DNA from 4 places in the Corynebacterium sp. p3-SID1761 genome. Region 2 is predicted to be linked to each of the others. Evidence: predicted binding sites of a transcription regulator. Region 2 holds the regulator's gene; each other region holds the start of a gene.
The links. Region 2 encodes LexA, which represses DNA repair genes until DNA is damaged. Its sites were predicted from a motif close to CGAACANNTGTTCG; they were not measured.

Region 1 (5,218 bases), on a different contig from region 2:
GCGGTCAATGGTGGCCCACGCCTGGTTGGCGGCTGCAGAAGAACCGCGCCGTCCATAGCGCTCAGCTCCGCCGCGGGCGGTAATAGCGCGCAACCAGGACATTTCCGTGTATCCCTCCGGTACGGGGAAATGCGGCAGGTTCGGCGCAACAAGATCCAGGGTGAAGGCGCATTCGCGGGCGACCTGCACGGAAGTCTCGACGGCACGGGCTAGCCACTCACAATCGCCGGCGAGCTGCAGCATCTCCTCCCCCGAGCGCAGCCACGAGCCGCCCACCGGGTGGACGGTCGGCTCTGCGGCAGCGACGTCTGTGCGTTCGCGCAGCGCCGCCTTCGCCCCGGCCAACCGGGAGTGTTTCGGTGTGGCGCATGTAGGGGCGCTGCTAACGATCTCACGCAGTCCGTAGTGCATCGCTAGGGCGTGGAGGCGTTCGTTGCGATCGGCATCTGCCGGATTCATTGTGTGCTGCAACTCGACCACAACATTGGCCGTGCCAAAAAGCTTTATTAGCCGCGCTGCCGTGTATGCGCTTGTCGTGCTTTCTGCCCACCGCCAGTCGAGAAGCACGAGCCAGTGGCCGCCCGCTGCCTCTGCTAGCTGGGAGAGGTCGGGGTACCGTACGGAATCTTTGTCGGGGTCGGCCATACGGGCGTCAGTAATAAGGCGACTTAGCCGCACATACCCTTCGCGTCCTTTGCACAGCACTGTGAGCGGCACGTCGAGGCTCAGCTCAGCGCCGAACACCGTCGCGAGGTTCGTTTCGCCAGCATCGGAGCTCCCTGTGCTCTCAGTCACCGCCGTTGCGAAGCGCGCTGCCCCATAAAAGCCATCGCGATCTACACATGCAAGAGCACTTAGCCCCAGTTCGCGCGCCGCTGCAACCATTTCCTCGGGTTGGCTCGCGCCGCGCAGGAAGTTGTAGGTGTTGCAGGCATGAAGCTCGGCAAAGGCGATTCCGGTTTTTCTTGTTGACGCCCCTTCGCCCCCAGTTACTCCCGTCTCCTCCCCTATTCCTACTGCCCGCAGGTTCCGCAGTCCAGGGCCTTGCCCAGACAGCACGCTTTCGAGCTGTTTCCAACTCAGTGGTGAGCCTAGGGAGAAACTTCTGGACTGTGGCTTGCGCGACTCATTAGACACACTGCAACTATAGAACACATATTCTATTAATGGCTAATGTGTAGCTACTTCCGAAAAAGCTCAAACTGAAACTAGACTAAGTTGTTCATTTTGGTTTAGACTGCTACCTTAATCGCACAGTTCAGCCCGGACGTTCCAAAAAGATCCGGGCCCATGACAATCCAGGAGGATTCCCATGTCCCTTCGCCAAAAGGTTGCAGCCGGAGTAGCTGCGGTAGCTATGGCTTTCAGCCTTTCCGCCTGCGGCGGTGACGATGACACGATCAAGATCGGCACCACCGACCAGGGCCAAAAGCAGTGGCAGGTCTTCGAACAGAAGGCTAAGGAAGAAGGTCTGAATGTCGAGCTAGTTCCGTTCGGCGACTACAGCCTGCCGAACCGTGCTCTGCAGGACGGCGAAATCGTCGTCAACAACTTCCAGCACCTGATGTTCCTGGCTGACTTCAACGTCAACAACGATTCCAACCTGGTACCGATCGGCGCAACCGAGATCATCCCGCTGGGCGTGTACTACCAGGATCACAGCGAAGTTAAGGACATCGAGGAAGCCGGCGAGGTCGCCATCCCGAACGACCCGACCAACCAGGGTCGTGCCCTCCACGTGCTGGCATCCGCCGGTCTAGTGAAGCTGAAGGACGATAAGGTTCTCTCCCCGACTCCGGCCGATGTTGATGAAAGCAAGTCCAAGGTCAAGGTCACCCCGGTTGATGCCGCCCAGACCGTAACCGCCTACAAGGACGGCACCCCAGCCGTCATCAACAACTCCTTCCTGGAGCGCGGCAACATCGACCCGAAGTCCTCCATTGTCCAGGATGACCCGAAGGCAGAGGCTGCAAAACCATTCATCAACGCCTTCGTCACCACCGAGGAGCACAAGGACGATGAGGATCTGAAGAAGCTCATCGACGTCTGGCACTCCAAGGACGTTCAGGATGCGCTGAACGAGCAGTCCAAGGGCACCTCCGTCGAGGTCAAGATGGGCCCAGACGAGCTGTCTAAGATCCTGAAGGACACCGAAAAGCAGATCAAGAAGTAGCTCCCTTCCCTAACCCCCACTCTCAAAAGAGGTTCCCTATGGCTTCAGACGCGAAACCTAGCGTCGACCAGCCCAGTGCCGGCACCACCGGCACGAGCAACACTGGCACGAGTAGCACTGGCACAGACATCGTCTTCCGCGATGTGACGAAGGTTTTCAAGCAGGGCAAGAAAGAAATTCGAGCCCTGCAGGACATCAACACTCATATCCCGGCGGGATCCATCGTCGGCATTATCGGCTACTCCGGTGCAGGCAAGTCCACCCTCGTCCGTCAGATCAACGGCCTGGATCGCCCCACCAGCGGGCAGATCCTGCTGGATGGCCAGGACATCGTTCCCCTACCGGAATCGCAAATGCGCAAGCTGCGCAGCGATATCGGCATGATCTTCCAGCAGTTCAACCTTTTCTCCTCCCGCAACGTGGCAGGCAACGTGGCCTACCCACTACGCCTGCAGGGCATGCCTAAGCAGCAGCGCGAGGAACGTGTCAAGGAGCTGCTGGAGTTCGTCGGCCTTTCCGATAAGGGCAAGGCCTACCCGGAGCAACTCTCTGGCGGTCAGAAGCAGCGCGTCGGCATCGCCCGCGCGCTGGCCACCAACCCCAGTTTGCTGCTGGCCGATGAAGCCACCAGTGCACTGGACCCCTCCACCACGCGCGACGTGTTGGAGCTCCTCCGCAAGGTCAACCGTGAGCTCGGCATCACCATCGTCGTGATTACTCACGAGATGGAAGTTGTGCGCGCCATCGCGGACTCCGTCATCGTGATGGAGAACGGCCGCATCGTGGAACAGGGCAGCGTTTACGAAGTCTTTTCCAACCCGCAGACGCAGACTGCGGCCAACTTTGTGGCCACTTCCCTGCGCAACACTCCGGACATGGTTGAGGCCGAGGCGCTACAGTCCGAGCACGGTCGCCTCTTCACTGTGACTATGGCCGAGGGAATTGGTTTCTTCGACGCCGTATCCAAGCTGTCTGCTGCAGGAGTGACGGTCAACATCGTCCACGGTGGCGTCACTACCCTTCAAAACCACAGCTTCGGTCGCCTTACCTTGCGCTTGACGGCGCACGATGCCGCCGGCGAGCAGGCAATTGAGGAGTTCCACAGCCATATGCAGTCCTCCACCGAGATTGAGGAGATCCGATGAACACGATGACCCTCGCGCAAATGGATTGGGATCGCTACGGCAACACGTTCCAAAAGGCCATTTTCGACACGCTCTACATGGTCTCGATCACGCTTGTGATCTCCTCGGTTCTAGGCCTGATGATCGGCCTGCTACTGTTTACCACCCGCAAGGGCGGCATTCTGCAGAACCGTGCGGTCTACTGGGTAACGAACTTCCTGGTGAACTTCATCCGCCCGATCCCGTTCATCATCTTGCTGACAGCGATCGGTCCGCTAACTGACCTAGTGGTGCAGAGCCGTATCGGCACCGAGGCCGCGATCGTCGGTATGGTCGTCGCCGCGACTTTCGGCGCCGCCCGCATCTTCGAGCAGAACCTCGTGGCCATCGACCCGGGCGTGATCGAGGCGGCCAAGGCGATGGGTGCCTCGCCGCTGAAGATCATCTTCTCGGTAATCATCCCTGAGGCGCTGGGGCCGCTGATCCTAGGCCTGACCTTTATGTTTATCGCCATTGTCGATATGTCCGCCATGGCGGGATACATCGGCGCCGGCGGCTTGGGTGACTTCGCGATTGTCTACGGTTATCGCTCGTTTAATGACGCCGTAACGTGGACGACCGTTGCAGTAATCATCGTCATCGTGCAGATCGCGCAGCTGGGCGGAAACTGGCTGTCGAAGAAGATCATGCGCCGCTAGTTAGCGACAAAACCCCGGGTGCTAGTTCAAATCTGAACTGCCCCGGGGTTTTTCTATGGGTTTAGAACTCCGCGTCCCACGTCACGGTCTGTTTGGGCTTCTTGCCGCAAGAGGGAACGGATGTACCACCCGAGCGCGAAGTCAGGCGCACCGTGATTTCTTTATGTGCACCAGCTTCGTCGGTAACGCGCACAATGCGCACCTCGGTGCCAGCGTCCGTGGCTTCAGCCTCGGCTGCTTCCGGCTTACGAACGTGCATCGTTGCCAGTGTGACGGGGCGGCCTTCTTGAGACATCTTCTCCGCGACGGCAAGCTCCGCGACCTGCCCAACCGGATCCCACAGCCCGCGGCCGCGGCAGCCTTCCAGCCACAGTTCGCCCTGCTTGGCGCGTTCCAGCATACTGCGAGCTCCGGCAGTGCCGAGTCGGCCATAGGAGTAGTTGGTCGGCAGCAGAATCATGGAGGGGGCAAAGCGATGCCCCTTGGTGTGGGAGGATTCCCAGACTATTTCTCCGTATTCGGCGGTGAGCTCGTCGGCGACAGGACGGCCGAATACTGCGCAGCATTTGTCGCGTTTGCCGTGAGTACACACCAGTAACAGCGGACCGTCGATGCGCTGGCCGCCGGCTGCGCCGGGAGCGCTGAGGTCAAGATCGAGCAGTGCCTCCGGATCGGATATCTGCAGACTTTCGAGAATGGGCGTGGGATCATCGCCATAGCCCTCGGCCCAGCTGATGTAGAGCTGGCGGGTGGGGTTGGCGGCACGTTGCTGGCCTTCCCGGCCGGGACGCCGGATGAACTGCAGCTGAGCATTGTTTTCTGCGAGGAATTTCTCAATTTTTGTGCTGAGCTCCTTCCCCAAGGCATCGCCGTCGAGGATATCGTGCCCCCAGGCGGTGAGATGCTCCAGGGCAAGGACCAAGCGACCCGGCTTAGCGGTGCCAGGAAGAGTCTCATCGGTCCGTTGGGAGCACATGTCCGCGTAGACTCCGCCTAAGGTGTCAGCGCTGTTTTTGGGCTGTCCGGCCTGGGCGTTTCTAGTTGTTGGCATGTTATCTAGAGTAGCAAGTTACGGGGGCATAGCTTTGCTAATAGGTGGCTTCGATCCGCCATTGTTTCCCTTTGCACACCAGCAGAAATGCCTGTTCGCCCGGCGCGTCATGACGGGTATTGCGCGTTTCCTCCTCACGGGGTGACATCCGGGCAGAGATCTGCAGTCGGGC
Region 2 (5,218 bases):
CTTCGCCCCTACACCTGACCCCACAGTCGGCGAGCTCGATCTCGAAGCACGCTCTAGCCTGCGGCGGCTTTCCCGCGGCGTAAGCACCTACACCGATGAGCAATCGGACGGCTACGACGTTGAGTACCGAAAGCTCAGACTGGAGAAAGTCGTGCTGGTCGGTGTGTGGACCTCTGGCACCATTGCGCAGGTGGAAGCGAACCTAGAGGAGTTGCGCGCACTGGCGGAAACAGCGGGCTCCGAGGTGACGGAGATGCTGTACCAGCGGCGCGACAAGCCGGATTCTGGCACCTATATCGGGCGCGGCAAGGTCGAGGAACTGAAGGCTGTCGTATTGGAGACCGGCGCTGATACCGTCGTCTGCGATGGTGAGTTGAGCCCCGGCCAAATGATCGCGCTGGAAAAGGCGCTCGACGTCAAGGTTATTGACCGTACCATGTTGATCCTCGATATCTTCGCCCAGCACGCGAAGTCCAAAGAGGGCAAGGCACAGGTAGCGCTTGCGCAAATGGAGTACCTCATTACGCGCGTTCGTGGTTGGGGCGGTGCGCTGTCCCGCCAGGCCGGTGGACGCGCTGGCTCCAATGGCGGTGTAGGTCTGCGCGGTCCCGGTGAGACGAAGATCGAAGCCGACCGTCGCCGCCTGCGCTCCGAGATGGCGAAGCTGCGCAAAGAAATTGCTGCAATGAAAACCTCTCGAGAGGTAAAGCGCGAGCGACGCGATGCTTCTGCGATTCCGCAGATCGCGATCGCCGGGTACACCAATGCTGGTAAGTCTTCGCTCATCAACGCATTGACGGGTGCGGGAGTACTGGTAGAAGACGCACTATTTGCCACCCTGGATCCGACCACCAGGCGGGCAAACCTGGCTGATGGTCGGTCCGTGGTTTTTAGCGACACGGTTGGATTCGTGCGTCACCTCCCCACGCAGTTGGTTGAAGCTTTCCGCTCGACCTTGGAGGAGGTTCTGGCAGCCGACGTGGTTTTGCACGTTGTGGATGGTTCCGATCCTTTCCCACTGGAGCAGATCAAGGCTGTGAACACAGTGATCGGCGGGATCGTCGAGGAATCCGGACAGGAGGCGCCACCGGAAATTCTGGTGGTGAACAAGATCGATACCGCGGACCCACTGGTGCTCGCCGAACTACGTCACCGAGTGCCGGATGCCGTCTTTGTGTCGGCGAAAACAGGTGAAGGGATTGCCGAGCTGGAGGCTCAGCTGGAGTTGTTCCTGAATTCCCTGGATTCCCATGTCACGTTGCACGTGCCTTTTGACCGCGGCGATATCGTGGCCAAAGTCCACGAACTGGGAACGGTAATTGCAGAGGACTATGACGCAGAGGGAACGAAACTAGAGGTTCGTTTGCCGAATGTAGTGGCAGGGGAGTTGCAGGAGTTCAGAGCCGCAGACTAGCTGCCAAAGCTGACGTCGATACCGAGATTGCGCAGCTCGGAAACGTAGGGCTGCGGGGCATCTTCGTCGGTCACGACGGCACTGATGTCCTGGATAGTTGCGAAGCTCACCAGGTAGTCCAGGCCAAACTTCGTGGAATCGCACAGTGCGACCACGCGGTCGGAGTTTGCCACCATAGAGCGCTTGATTGCTCCTTCTTGGGCATCGGGAGTGGATAGCCCGTGAACGATAGTAAGGGCATTGGTTCCAATGAATGCAACATCGGCATGGAGGACGCCGAGCGCGCGGGTGGCAAGGTCGCCAACGACAGCCTGAGACAGGGCGCGGACGTGTCCACCGATTAGTTGGACATCGCAACGGGGGGATTCCGCCAATGTGGTGGCAATAAAGAAAGAGTTCGTGACGATATTGAGCTTCGGTGCCATCAGCTTGGGATCGTTGGTGGCATTGGCTTCGGCGATGGCCTCGGCAAAGACGCCCGTGGTGGTGCCTGCATCGATGAAGATGGTGCTGCCTGTTTCCGGAAGGAGCTTTACTGCAGCTTGGGCGATTGACCGCTTGGCTCCGAGAGATGCCTTTGAACGTGTGGCAAGAGTGGTGAAGTCTGTACGGAAATTCTGTGCCGGAACCGCTCCGCCGTGGATGCGGAAGAGCTCACCGCCGTCAGAGAGAATCGCGAGGTCGCGGCGAATTGTTTCCGCGGTGACGCCGAACTTCTCCGCCAGTTCATTCACAGTAACCCTGCCGTGAATGGCGGTGAGGGAGGCTATTTGACGGCGCCGTTCTGCTGATTCCATAGGCGCTACTTTAGTGCCAAGTGGGTCGGAGACGGCGGCGTCAGAACCAATAGGGGGGGAGTTAAATCTTGCGCAGAACCGCTGCGACCTTACCTAGGATGGTTGCTTCCTCGGCAGGGATAGGTTCGAACAGGGGGTTGTGGGGGATAAGCCACAGTCCGTCGGCATCCTTTTGGAACTCCTTTACGGTGGCCTCACCGTCGATCATGGCGGCGACAAAATCGCCGAACTCGGCGACGGCCTGGGAGCGAACCACGACCCAGTCTCCGTTGAAGATGCCGGCATCATGCATAGACTCGCCCACGACCTGCAACAAGAAGAGCTCTCCGTTACCTACCAACTCCTGTGGTAGTGGGAAGTGAGCCTCAACATTTTGCTCTGCAAGGATCGGGGCGCCAGCGGCGATCTGCCCCACAACCGGGACGTAGGTGGCCTCTGGCATGAGCTCTCCCTCGTCGGAAGTCGGGGGCGGAGTAGCTGCTTGCGGCGTGGGTTTAGTCTGGGCCGGGAGTTGCACGCCGTCGAAGGAGCGCACATCAACCGCGCGAGGTCGCTTGCCATCGCGGCGTAGATGTCCGCGCTTCTCCAGCTGGGTGAGATGATAAGAAACCGATGACGTCGAGTGCAGTCCTACAGCATCGGCAATTTCGCGAATACTTGGCGGGTAACCGCGGATGACCGTCGAATCGCGAATGACTTCGAGAATGCGGCGCTGGCGAGTGCTTAGGGCTGGCTTCTTGCCGTCCTTCTGAGCTTGCTTCTCCGCACGCTTGTCAGCCTCGGACTTCGGAGGACGCCCAAGCTTAGGGCGAGGGGAAGGGCTTTCGGTGGGTTGGTCGGTGGACACGGTTATACCTCATTCCGGCGGGGTCTCTTTATCGGTATTTCGCGATCTGCATCCACACTACCCGAAATAGAACGCATTTCTAGTATATGTGTTCGAAAAAGTTTAGATTTGTCTAGACATGTTCGAACATGCGTGCTAAATTTTGTGCTGTGTTCGAGATTCGAACAGATGATCTAGAAACCAGAATTTTTGAAGTTCCCTGTCGGGCGTGAATGGTTCACTAGGGCAACAGCCAAGGGAATAAGACGTAGGCGCTAAGGCGCTTTGCTGATTGGCCTTACGTCGCATTGTAAAGGAGTAGCCACATGACCACCTCGATCATTCGTCCCGCAACTACTGTCCAGTCTGCATCGCATGTCCGTGTGCTTCCTGATGATCGGGTTGCGCCACTTCGTAGGCCTCAAGTTCTTAAGCCTAATTGGGAAGCACTGGATTCTAGGGGTAATTCGAACACCTTTGGGTATTCTTCTGCACCTGTTGCGCGTTCGATTCCGCGCCGCAAGATGGATCGCATCTCCGGCGCAAACGAATGCCTGTTCGACAATCAAATGGGATGGGTAGATAGAGTTCGCGCACGAACGGAGCGAATCATTCACTCGCCTGGTGGAACCGCGGTCTCCCTTGGAGTGATGTCCACGCTGCTTGGGTTTGCGCCTCTTCTCATCCCATAGTTCAGCTTCTGTGTCGGGGGAGGGGCGACTAAGCTGAGAAGGGTGTTGTGCCCCTCCTGTAGCTCAGATTCATCCCGCGTTGTTGATTCGCGATCCATTGAGATGGGTGTTTCTATCCGACGTCGTCGCGAATGCAGTCAATGCCAGACCCGCTTCACCACTATTGAAAGGTCTGTTCTGTTGGTAGTGAAGCGCAATGGAGTGACCGAGGAATTCAGTAGAGAAAAAGTTATCAAGGGCGTGCGTCGGGCATGTCAGGGGCGCGACGTCTCCGACGACGCATTAAAGCGTCTGGCACACGAAGTGGAACAAGCCGTTCGAGTGACACATGGCTCCCAAGTACCCGCAAACCAGATCGGCCTGGCGATCTTGGATCCACTCCGAACCTTGGACGAGGTGGCTTATCTGCGTTTCGCCTCCGTGTATAAGTCTTTTAATTGTGCCGAAGACTTCGAGCAGGAAATCGAATCGCTGCGTGCCCACCGCCAGTCTCTAGCCCAGCATCCTGAAGAGTCTGAAGGCAACGACAGCTAACGGATCTTCTCCAATTTCTTACGGATACGCTGCAGGGATACCGAATGCGCTGTGCCTAGGTTCTGTGCAAAGAGGCTGACTCGAAACTCCTCGATCATCCAGCGCACCTCCTTGATCTGTGGGGAGGCAGCCCTCGCCGTTGGGAGCCGCTTCTTCGTCTTTTCCAAGAGATCAAAAGCCTCTTGAACCTCTTCGTCCAGATCCTCTTCCTTGTCTGGATCCGTCTTCATCATTTCCAATCGAGCGCGCATGGCCTCCACATAGCGCGGAACATGGCGCATGTGCTCAATGCCATTGCGGGCGATGGCATGCTTGCCCAGGAAGAAATCGAGATGCCTACGCATATCTTCGATGGCATCTCCCGACCAACCCTTCAGTTCCGCTGACATGTCCGCAACGGCCAGCACAGCGGGTGCTAGGGCTACTACGTATTGCCGCACGCGTCCGGGTCCCTGAGAGCGAGCTACACCCACCACCTCTTCGCACTTTTCTGGGTCGCGCACCACAGGCCCCAGCTTCATAAGCATGTCTCGGCAGGCCAGAGCCACCACATCGCTGACTAGCCCATCGACGCCCCCGTCGATCTGCTCCATAGCCACACGTTGACGTAGCGGCAAGCCCTTGATCATTTGTTTTGGGGATACCGTACAAGCGTTGACCATCATGTTCAGCACGGTCGTAAACTGCTGCCCATCCGCAGCTTGCTTGGTGGGGAAGGCTTTCAACGTCACGCCACTGTGTGAAGCGACGATAGCGGGATAGGTGTGCAGAGTTTGCCCGTCGACCACCGTTTCCACTGTCTCGGGAAGCACTCCGATGCCGTCTACTGTCCATGCCTCGGCGGTAGCCAGCACACCGCTCGACGTGCCGCCACGCTTCTTTTGTCGCTGAGGTGAATGCTGTGCAGCATCGCTGGGAGCTGCAGGCTTCGTCCGAGCTGCCGCCTGAGCAATCG
Region 3 (5,218 bases), on a different contig from region 2:
CAGGTCGCGAGCGCCGAGGACTTTGCCAGGGACATGCCCGAGATGGTCAATAACTTCGTTTCCACGCTTGTCTCGTCTATCCAGATCACGACGGATATGGGCTCAATCCCCGACGCGGAGTTCTACTCCTACCTGCGTGTGCGCCTCACGGCGATCGAACTTCTGCCGGAGAGCGCGCAGGCGGATGCGTTCGAGTTCAACCCAGAATCCCCCATTCGTCCTTTTTCGGACGCCCTTTGCATCCACCTAGTCCTAGACTCACCCAACGCAGTGTTGGGCCTGACCCCGGATTCGCTGGAGGATCGAGGGCCCGTAGAGGACCTCTTCCGGATCGGCTACCGCAACCTATGGCAGGATCTGATTGATTCCGATCTTGAGGTGCAGTCCATCCAGGCGGACAAGAGCAAGCCCGGAGAACGCGTGTGGTTGTTCGTTGGATCCTCGTACTACGTGGGGTCTATTCCGATTCTGTTGGATGACATCGTCGAGCGTTACCTACCCCAAATCGATCGCGAGTCTGGGTTGTTGCTGGCAGCTCCGCATCGCCATGTAACGCTGCTCCGCGAGATGGATGAGGGCAGCGATCTCATGGGATCCATCAAGATGATGGCAACCCTGGCCGCCAACCAGTTCTCCCAGCAGGCAGGCGCGTTGAGTCCACGCCTGATGATCTCTCACATGGGCGAGGTGACTACGTTCACCAATGTGAAGTGGAATAGCGACCACACTGCGGAGCTTGAGGTCAAGCCGACCGCATACCTCACCGAGAAGCTTCATCTCGGTGACCTAGGGGATGGAGGCGGCCTCGCCTAGAACGGTGGCTCTTCCTCTTGGTTGCGCTGTTGTTTCCGCTGGTTGAACTCCACCACCCTCCGCGTTCGCTTTATGGCTCGGTGCCGGAATGTGAATCTTCCCAGCGGGCCGTTCGGAGTGGTGATCACGGTGTGGCCGTCGCCGTGGCTGCTCCAGGTTTCCACTCCATCGGAGGAGATCTCCACATCCCATGCTCCGGTCGTCTTCGCATTGTGATGCTTTGCACAGAGACAGTGGAGGTTTGACGTATCAGTCGGCCCGCCTTCCGGGTTGTTATGCACGAAGCGTTTGACGTGATCCAGCTGGCATTTGTGGGCAGGCACGTCGCAACCGGGGAACCGGCAAGTCCCGTCCCGCCCTTCCACGCTCGCGCGAATCAGCGGCGTCGGAGTATAACCAGCCGTGGTGGCCTTCCCCGGAGCCTGCAGATGGGTCACGCGAGCCATCCATTCCTTCGTAGCCAGCGGACTAAGCCAGGTGCCAGCGGCCCAGATCTGGGAATCCGGAATATCCACCCGGCGATATAGGTTGAGGTTCACTTCTGCAGTAGCACTCCCCCGCACCAGACTTAGCAGCGCCCGCGCCCGCGAGCAGTTCTCTTTCTTCCGCACGCCATCAACCGCTTGAATCAGCTCTAGCGCCTCCAACTTAGGGAGAGTCAGATAAAACTCGGTATGGTCGCTTGGCCGGTCATCAATACTCAGCCTTGCTGCATTTCCCAGCGCATCTTCGGCACCCTCCTCATTCGCATCGTCCGAGAGCATGGGCCGATCTGCAGGATCGATCGGACAAGCCAAAGGCTCGCGCTGCATGACGATCTTCTTCAGCCGCTGACGGATCGTGCCATGCCCAAGCATTGCCTGGTTAGGTCGAGTAGGTGAAAGTGCAGTGTATACATCGGCTTCTATGACGGAGGCGTGGGCGTCACTAATAGCGACAAGGCTCTGCGCGACAATCCGCCAGATTTCTATGGAGTAAGCCCCCGTTTCGGCAAGCTTCAACAACGATGGGAAGCGGCGGAAGGTTGCGCCGACGTCAATAAGCTGGATGACCCGAAACTCCGGTAGTCCCAGGCGGACACACAAGCGGGTGGTGACATCGCCGACGCATTCATGGTCGCGAGGCGTGCATGCCACGGCAAGGCGCGCATTGTTGAGATTGATGTCGCAGACTGCTGCGCTTATCGGGTCGGTAGGGTCGGTTACTTTCCAAAAAGGCTTCTGCGCCTGATCGGCGGATTGGTTGGGCGGACGCTGGTCTGGTGGCGATTCTTCTGGTGGTGTGGGTTGGTCGAACATCTTTCCCCTTTGATGATCAAAGTCCCCTGTGTTGCATGGTTTTCGTCCCGTGGTTTTCCGTGCGCAATAAGCATAGAAAACGCCCCCGACAACCCTTCCGAAAAAACACTACAAAATCGAACACTCGTTCTAAACATGTGTGTTCTAGCCATAAGAAAGGGCCCCACGGTAAAACCATGGAGCCCTCTTAAGGGGTTAACTCAGCGGTAGACCGCCAACAGGACTACTGCGGGTCGCCGATAATAACCATCGCATTGCGCAGCACCCGATCTTCTAGACGGTAGCCACGACGTAGAACGGTGGCCAGCACCTTCTCGTCACCACTACTAGTGTCCTGCACTGCCTCGTGGCAGTTAGGGTCGAATTCGTCGCCTTCCTCGCCGAACTTCTCCACCTTCATGGAGGCCATCACGGAGTGCAGCTTATCCGACATGGACTTCAGCGGACCGGTCAGATCGCCATGCTGTTCTGCCATCTCCAGGTCATCCAGGATCGGCAGCAGCTCGGAGGCTACGTCAGCCTTCGCGCCGGTAATCACGCTCACGCGGTCGCGCTCTACGCGACGGCGGTAGTTGGTGTACTCCGCCGTCACGCGCTGCAGATCTTCGGTGCGCTCGGCCAGCTCGGCCTCGATGTTGTTCTCGGCCTCGTCTGCGGCGTTGTTGTCGACGCCCTCATCTTCAGCCAGATCAGCTTCTGCCAGACCCTCGTCGACCCCTTGTGCCTCGGTTACTTCTGGTTCGGTATTTTCCGGGGCGTCCGGGTTCTGATTCAGATCTTCAGACATTACTTCTTATCATCCTCTGCGGAAGTGTCCTCATCGACAACTTCGGCGTCGACAACGTTCGGGTCATCGGTTGCAGCGGCACCTTCAGCACCGGATGCTGCTTCTGCCTCGTAGATAGCCTTGCCCATCTCCTGAGACTCAGCGTTCAGCTTCTCCACAGCGTCCTTGATGGCCTCGATGTCATCACCCTTCAGAGCCTCGTCCACAGCCTTGGCTGCTTCCTCGACCTTGTTCTGGGCGTCTTCGCTGACCTTGTCCTTGTTCTCCTCGACGAACTTACGGGTCTGGTAAGCCATAGACTCTGCAGAGTTGCGGACTTCCTGCTCCTCGCGGCGCTTCTTGTCCTCCTCTGCGTGAGTCTCAGCATCCTTGACCATACGGTCGATCTCCTCCTGGGACAGGCCGGAGCCTTCCTGGATCTTGATCGTGTTTTCCTTGCCGGTCGCCTTGTCCTTTGCAGATACGGAGACGATGCCGTTGGCGTCGATATCGAAGGTGACCTCGATCTGCGGAACGCCGCGCGGTGCAGGGGCGATGCCAGCCAGCTCGAAGGAGCCGAGCAGCTTGTTGTGCGCAGCCATCTCGCGCTCGCCCTGGAAGACCTGGATCTGCACGCTGGGCTGGCTATCCTCAGCAGTAGTGAAGGTCTCGGAACGCTTCGTCGGGATGGTGGTGTTGCGCTCGATCAGCTTGGTCATCACGCCACCCTTGGTCTCAATACCCAGGGAAAGCGGGGTGACGTCGAGCAGCAGCACGTCCTTCACCTCGCCGCGCAGCACACCGGCCTGCAGGGCAGCACCCACGGCAACAACCTCGTCTGGGTTGACGCCCTTGTTGGGCTCCTTACCATTGGTCAGCTCGGTGACCAGCTCGGATACGGCAACCATGCGGGTGGAGCCACCGACCAGCACGACGTGGTCGATCTCGTCCACGCTAACCTCAGCATCCTTCAGCACCGCCTGGAACGGAGCCTTGGTGCGATCCAGCAGATCCTGAGTGATCTTCTGGAACTCGGTGCGGGTCAGGGTTTCGTCCAGGAACAGCGGGTTCCGATCCTCGTCCACCGTGATGTACGGCAGGTTGATGGAAGCCTGCTGGGAGCTGGACAGCTCAATCTTGGCCTTCTCCGCTGCCTCGCGCAGACGCTGCAGAGCCATCTTGTCCTTGGTCAGATCCACACCGTGGGAGGCCTTGAACTTCTCGGCCAGCCAATCGACAATGCGCTGATCCCAGTCGTCGCCACCCAGCTCGTTGTCACCAGCGGTTGCGCGAACCTCTACCACGCCGTCGCCGATTTCCAGCAGGGAAACGTCGAAGGTACCGCCACCGAGGTCGAAGACCAGGATGGTCTGCTCCTTGTCGCCCTTCTCCAGACCGTAGGCCAGAGCAGCTGCGGTCGGCTCATTGACGATACGCAGGACGTTCAGGCCGGCAATCTGGCCCGCATCCTTGGTTGCCTGACGCTGTGCGTCGTTGAAGTAAGCGGGGACGGTGATGACCGCGTCGGTTACATCCTCACCCAGGTAGCTTTCCGCGTCGCGCTTCAGCTTCTGCAGGGTGCGAGCGGAGATCTCCGGAGCGGTGTACTCCTTGTCGTCGATGGAGATCTTCCAGTCCGTACCCATGTGGCGCTTAACGGAGCGGATGGTGCGATCCACGTTGGCAACCGCCTGGTTCTTAGCGGACTGGCCAACCAGTACCTCACCGTTCTTGGCGAAAGCCACGATGGACGGGGTGGTACGGGACCCCTCGGAGTTGGCGATGACCTTAGCCTCGCCACCTTCCAGAACAGACACCACAGAGTTGGTGGTGCCCAAGTCAATTCCTACTGCGCGTCCCATATCAGTTCCTCCTATTACTTCTGGGGCGAATAAAATCTATCGAGCCTTAGTCGAGCGGACTCAACTTCGCCCGCCTCTGCACACTAGTATCCGCGTTTTTCGCGTCTAGTCAAGCCGACTTGAGTTTGCTCCACTCAACTTGCTCACACCCTACTCAACTCATCGCACCTCAAACTTGTTCCCGATCGACTCAACTTTTTCAAAAATACTTTTAGATTCACCCCTGAACCTCCCCTGAAATGCGCAAACCCGCCCCACCTGTTTTGATAGTGGGTATGAAAAACCGCATACGCATAAACCGCGCCCTCATTTCCACCCCGCTGGCAGCCGCCCCACTTGTCGCTACCTCGATTCTCGCTGGGTCGGTCATTGCCGCTCCCACAGCCCTTGGCGCAACCACAGCCACCGCCCCTTTTTCTTCCGCTACCCCTTTTGGTTCCGACGCCTCACTCTCCGCACCGCAATTCCCCGCAGGATCG
Region 4 (5,218 bases), on a different contig from region 2:
CCGGGTATCAGAGCGGTCGATAATGTCATCGTGAATCAGCGCACAGGCCTGGATGAATTCGAAAGCGGACAGCGCATTGAGTACGGAGTGGGGGGTGAAGTTGGTGGTGAGGGACGAGGTGGCGTCATTTTCCTTTTCACAAAGAGCCTCCAGCGACCCGCCGCCGCCTTCGAGCGCCGCGCGGATACCTGCCCAGGCGAAAGTCGGACGCACGCGCTTACCACCGTTGACGATAAAGTCCCGAAGTACCGTGATGGCACCGCTGACGAGGGGATTGATATGAGAAAACTCCTCGTGCGAGTGGTTCAAATACTCAACTAGCTGGGCATCGACGGCGGCTTTGACCGCGGACAGTGGGGAATCGAGGCGCCAGGGGTGTGCTGCCTGCTCATCGGTACTCATGGTTTTCCATTCTAAGCGGTTGGGCGTCAAGTGCGAAGAACGCTTGTATGGCGGGGCGTGGGGGTGAGCGAGTATCGAATTTAGGCGAATTATTGCCAATGTCTTGAAATGGACAGCTCTGTCTATATGATCTTTGGGTATGGCTAGTATCCGCAGGCAGGTTGCCGTATCCCAGTCACTTTCCCTCCATACGCCGGGGCGTGTACCGTTCTCTGTCGAGTTCATGCCGCCGCGCGATGACGCTGCCGAGGAGCGGCTCTGGAATGCAGCGGAAGCTTTCCACGATCTGGGTGTGAGCTTCGTATCCGTGACCTATGGCGCCGGCGGAAGCACCCGCGAGCGCACTCTGCGCGTTGCCGAGCGACTGGGCACCAAGCCGCTGACCACTCTGGTGCATATGACGCTGGTGCAGCACACACAGGAAGAGCTGCGGGAGATGCTACGCACCTATGCATCGCTGGGGCTGACCAACCTGCTGGCTCTGCGCGGCGACCCGCCGGGCGACCCTAACGCTGAATGGGTGGCTACACCGGGTGGTTTAAATTACGCCAGCGAGTTGATCGACATGATTCGTGATATGCCCGAATGTGCGGACTTTGACATCGGCATCGCCAGCTTTCCGGAAGGTCACTACCGCACCGGATCGCTAGAGCAAGATACCGAATACACCTTGGCGAAACTTCGCGCCGGGGCACAGTATTCCATTACGCAGATGTTCTTTGATGTGGATCATTACCTGCGTCTGCGTGACCGGTTGGCCAAGGCGGACCCGGAACATGGGCAGAAGCCGATCATCCCGGGGCTTATGCCGATTACGTCGCTACGTAGCGTGCGGCGCCAAATGGAGCTGGCGGGTGCTGCTCTGCCATCGGAATTGGAGAAGCGTCTACTCGATGCGGCTGCAGGGGATGAGGTGGCTAACCGTGATGCCATTCGCGAGGTGGGCATCGAGGTGACCACCGAGATGGCGGAGCGCCTGATTGCCGAAGGCGTGCCAGATCTGCACTTCATGACGATGAATAACGTGCGGGCTACGCAGGAAGTTCTGCACAACTTGGGAATGGCGCCAGCATGGGGGCAGGGGCTCGGGCACGACATGGTTCGCTAGGTACCTCGGTAGTGGAGTCGCGAGGTGCCCAGCAGTGGCTCTGTATTGGTATTGGTGAGCTATTGGTGAGTTAGTTGCGCGTTCGCTGCAGGATGCCGAATGGTCGCGGATCTGCAGGGAACTTGAAGTTTCGTAGCACATCGGTGAACCCGGCTCGGCGATAAAGCTGCCAGGCGGCATTTGCTTCACCTTCTACCTCCGGGGTGGAGAGCATTACTGTACTCTGCGGCGTTCGCTGGAGGAGGTCGTTGAGGATTTTGGTGCCGACGCCCTCACCCTGCGCTGGGGGCAGGACATGTATCTCGGAGAGCTCTGCGTAGGTATGCAGTATGCGGGACACCTCTGTGCGGGAGTATCCGTTAAGAACCAGGCCGCGTGCGACCTGCCGATACCACCATGTGTGCGGGGAGCCGCGAAAGGTGAAGCCGATTCCGACGCAACGCTGGCGTGAATTGTCGGGATCTGGGGCCTCGTCAACGTGGTGTAGGAGCGCCATGGTGCAGGTGAAGTCCGGCTGGGAGGCGTTGTAGAACCACAGGGATTTGCGCTGTGGATGGGTCTCTTTGGGGTAGTTCATTGCGGCGAGGTGAATGTCGATGAGCTCGTCGAGCCGCGCAATGAACTGACGGTTGTTGGCAGGGATGATGGACACGCGCAGGGAGGAATCGTCGGGAGTTGGCTGGGAGTACGTGTCCTGGGGCATGGAAACAATAGTGCCACCTTCTGGCGGAATGAACTCAAAAATAGTTAATAAGACATATGTTCGAATATGGTAGGCTTGGTGCTCAGTGATGTCTCGGGCGCTTTCTAATGTGAGACCCAAACCTTGCATAGAACAGCGACTGAGCAAACTAGGGGATGAGAATGATGGCCGTACAGGAAAAGCAGATAGGAGCCCGGGGTAGGTACAGTCGCTCCCTGGGTGCGAGGGGGTTCCTGGACGAGGCAGAGCGACAGCTGGCACTGTCGCGAGCGGAACTTCGCGAGCCAGAGGCGATCGTATATGCCTACCGCGCCGGGCTGAGGGCGGCAGGGGCGTTGATTGAATGGGAGATGGCCTCGCGGAAGCGTCGCCCTTCCGGGAGTGCGTGGGCAAAGCTGAGGGTGCTTCGCCCGGACCTTGAAGAATGGGCTGAAACCTTTGAAGCGCATGCCCGAGTGGCGAGCCGGGCTGGCTTGGGGCTTAGCCAGGGAATACCTGCGGATTCCCGGGGCGTGATTTACCGCGATGCTTGTGATCTAGTGGACCTAGCACGAGCGGCGGTGGATTACCTGCCAAAGGTGGCTTAGAGCTTCTCAAACAATGCACATCATTGTTTGAAAACCGCAGGTTGATGTAGGGTGGGTGGGGTAAACACGGGTGGAGCGCACCCGGGCTGGAAACTTTTTCTGCGGGTTGTCCGTTGGAAGAAGTAGCCGCAAAGAATTGGGAGGTCGCGATGGCTCTATCAGAGCAAGAGCAGAGGATGCTCGCGGAGATCGAACAGGCGCTGATTGCTGAGGATCCGCGCCTGGCGAAGCAGGCTTCCACCAATGGCGAGCGGACAATGAACTTCAACATCCGTTCTATCGCGCTCATTGTTCTCGGGCTCACGGTGATGGTTGGTGGCATTGCAGCCTCTCAACTGTCGCTGTGGTTCGTGGCTCTAAGTGTCCTCGGATTTTTGATCATGTTCGGTGGTGGCTTGCTGGCTTTCCAGCCGAATGAGGATCCGGAGGCTGCAGCTATCAAGCGTTCCAAGGCGGGAAAGCCCCGCAAGGCACGTGCCCTGAAGGGAACGTCCGGTGGCGGGCTCGGCGATCGGATGGAAGATAGCTTCCGCCGTCGCTTTGAGCGCTAAAACGTTACGGAACAAGAAAACCACCGCCTCCCAGCCGGGAGGACGGTGGTTTTTAGTTTGCGGCTAGGGCTAGTTTCACCCTTGAGTCAGGGGACTTCTACTTCTTCGGGGATTTACCGTGGCGCGATGTGGGAATTATTGGGGTCATCGGGTTTGGGTCAGCAGAACCTCATCCAGCACGCTGGCATTTTCGATCTCTAGGGGTGGGCGAATGCCCCGAAGTTGCCGGTTGTGTAGCGCATGTCGCATCCTCTTGGTCGGTATCGAACTTGCTACATAATTCAGGCTAGACCTCAAAAGGTAAATCTTATTTTTGGTGTGCGAGTTGGGTGTGGTCACCCCACTTTCCCCCACTTTGAATATTCTATGCATAGTCATTCGGGGTGAAGGATGGTCGTGTGTAAGGGGGAAACGCTGTCTACCTGTGCTAAACCGGTGCTTTTAGTGGGGGGCTCGGGGTGGGGGAGAGTGTGGTGTCGTAATAAAGAAGAGGGGGGATGTAAAGATCGTGCGTTGGTTGTGAAGGTGTGCTTTATGGCTAGAGTGCTGGTTGGGGACACTTTGAGAAAGAAGTGGCGAGAAAAAAGGGCACACATAAGCTCGTGTTGTAGAGATTGTGGGGAGGAGTGGGGTAAAGTGGGGATCGTTGGGGCGAAGCTGTGCCAACAAGTCCAAACTTCATAGAGAAACCGATGGTCAGGGTGATTTTTACCCTTGATTCACAACGGACACGGCAAAGCAAGGCGCAAGATCATTCATAGAAAGGGGCCGATGACATGTTTTTCGGCACCTTTACGCCGAAGCTCGACGACAAGGGTCGATTGACCCTGCCGGCGAAGTTTCGCGAAGAACTTGCGGACGGCTTGATGGTTGTGAAAGGGCAGGATCGCAGCCTGGCTGTATATCCCAAGGCTGAATTCCTTGTGCGGGCAAAGAAGGCTGCTGAGGCTTCGCGCACCAACCCGAAGGCTCGCGCATTCGTGCGAAACCTTGCTGCCAGCGCCGATGAGCAGGCGCTGGATTCGCAGGGGAGGATTTCGGTTTCGGCGTTGCACCGTAACTACGCGGGGCTCTCGAAGGAGTGCGTAGTAATCGGCAATGTCGACTTCATTGAGATTTGGGATGCCGCGAGCTGGGAAGAATACAGCGCTGAGCACGAAGAGGATTTCTCGGACGGCGACGACGAAGTGCTGGCTTCCTTCCTCTAGAAGCGCGTGGAACGACAACGCAAGACGACAAATTAATAGTGGACAACAGAGTGTGCGCAGGCCCTTACCTGCGTGGACGACGCGGAACCTTGACGTACTTCCCCGATGTCAAGCCCGCACCCACGCAGGTGAGGCCCTGTTCGCACTCTTTTAACTTTTGAGTCACATAAGTATCTATGTGGCTCATGAAATACAAAGAGCCCCAGTTTGGGGATAGGAATCTAGAGATAACGCAGCTAGGGAAGGAGGGAAAGCTAATGACCGACGGGCAGGCACAGCCGGCCAAGCCGCACAACGAGCACGGCCATATTCCAGTCATGCGCGACCGCATGGTTGAGCTTGTCGGGTTGGGTGTGCACAGTGCCCAGGCGCCGGAACGCCCCCTAATCGTAGACGGCACCCTCGGTGCTGGTGGGCACAGCGAAGCTTTTCTCGACGCCTTTCCGCACGCCATCGTGGTGGGGCTAGACCGTGATCCCAATGCGCTCGCAGAGGCGAATGAACGTCTGGCAGGCTACGGCGATCGCTTCGTTTCCTATCAGACACGCTTTGACGGAGTGACCGACGCGCTTGAAGACCTCATGGATCAAGGGGCAATTCCTTCCAGTGTGCGTGAGAGTGGAATTTCTGGTTTCCTCTTCGACCTGGGCGTCTCCTCC

Region 1: ACWXWJ_RS04045 (error-prone DNA polymerase) is a predicted target of LexA. The motif match lies at 1,149-1,162, and genes of this name have one in related genera.
Region 3: ACWXWJ_RS06125 (HNH endonuclease signature motif containing protein) is a predicted target of LexA. The motif match lies at 2,229-2,242, and genes of this name have one in related genera.
Region 4: ACWXWJ_RS02285 (SAV_6107 family HEPN domain-containing protein) is a predicted target of LexA. The motif match lies at 2,263-2,276, and genes of this name have one in related genera.

Annotation. Positions count from the first base shown of each region.
Region 1 covers NZ_JBSQBJ010000004.1:127,040-132,257, forward strand. Annotated here, with positions in the region: gene ACWXWJ_RS04045 (error-prone DNA polymerase) at 1-1,137, opposite strand, end outside; gene ACWXWJ_RS04050 (MetQ/NlpA family ABC transporter substrate-binding protein) at 1,313-2,173, shown strand; gene ACWXWJ_RS04055 (methionine ABC transporter ATP-binding protein) at 2,212-3,318, shown strand; gene ACWXWJ_RS04060 (methionine ABC transporter permease) at 3,315-3,995, shown strand; gene ACWXWJ_RS04065 (sucrase ferredoxin) at 4,057-5,046, opposite strand; gene ACWXWJ_RS04070 (Y-family DNA polymerase) at 5,084-5,218, opposite strand, start outside.
Region 2 covers NZ_JBSQBJ010000001.1:133,038-138,255, forward strand. Annotated here, with positions in the region: gene hflX (GTPase HflX) at 1-1,414, shown strand, start outside; gene ACWXWJ_RS00605 (DeoR/GlpR family DNA-binding transcription regulator) at 1,411-2,211, opposite strand; gene lexA (transcriptional repressor LexA) at 2,273-3,058, opposite strand; gene ACWXWJ_RS00615 (hypothetical protein) at 3,364-3,729, shown strand; gene nrdR (transcriptional regulator NrdR) at 3,772-4,263, shown strand; gene hrpA (ATP-dependent RNA helicase HrpA) at 4,260-5,218, opposite strand, start outside.
Region 3 covers NZ_JBSQBJ010000009.1:41,478-46,695, forward strand. Annotated here, with positions in the region: gene ACWXWJ_RS06120 (DUF3899 domain-containing protein) at 1-813, shown strand, start outside; gene ACWXWJ_RS06125 (HNH endonuclease signature motif containing protein) at 810-2,111, opposite strand; gene grpE (nucleotide exchange factor GrpE) at 2,335-2,898, opposite strand; gene dnaK (molecular chaperone DnaK) at 2,898-4,739, opposite strand; gene ACWXWJ_RS06140 (esterase-like activity of phytase family protein) at 5,015-5,218, shown strand, end outside.
Region 4 covers NZ_JBSQBJ010000002.1:87,299-92,516, forward strand. Annotated here, with positions in the region: gene ACWXWJ_RS02270 (polyprenyl synthetase family protein) at 1-402, opposite strand, end outside; gene metF (methylenetetrahydrofolate reductase [NAD(P)H]) at 542-1,510, shown strand; gene ACWXWJ_RS02280 (GNAT family N-acetyltransferase) at 1,581-2,213, opposite strand; gene ACWXWJ_RS02285 (SAV_6107 family HEPN domain-containing protein) at 2,375-2,800, shown strand; gene ACWXWJ_RS02290 (DUF3040 domain-containing protein) at 2,950-3,351, shown strand; gene mraZ (division/cell wall cluster transcriptional repressor MraZ) at 4,128-4,559, shown strand; gene rsmH (16S rRNA (cytosine(1402)-N(4))-methyltransferase RsmH) at 4,817-5,218, shown strand, end outside.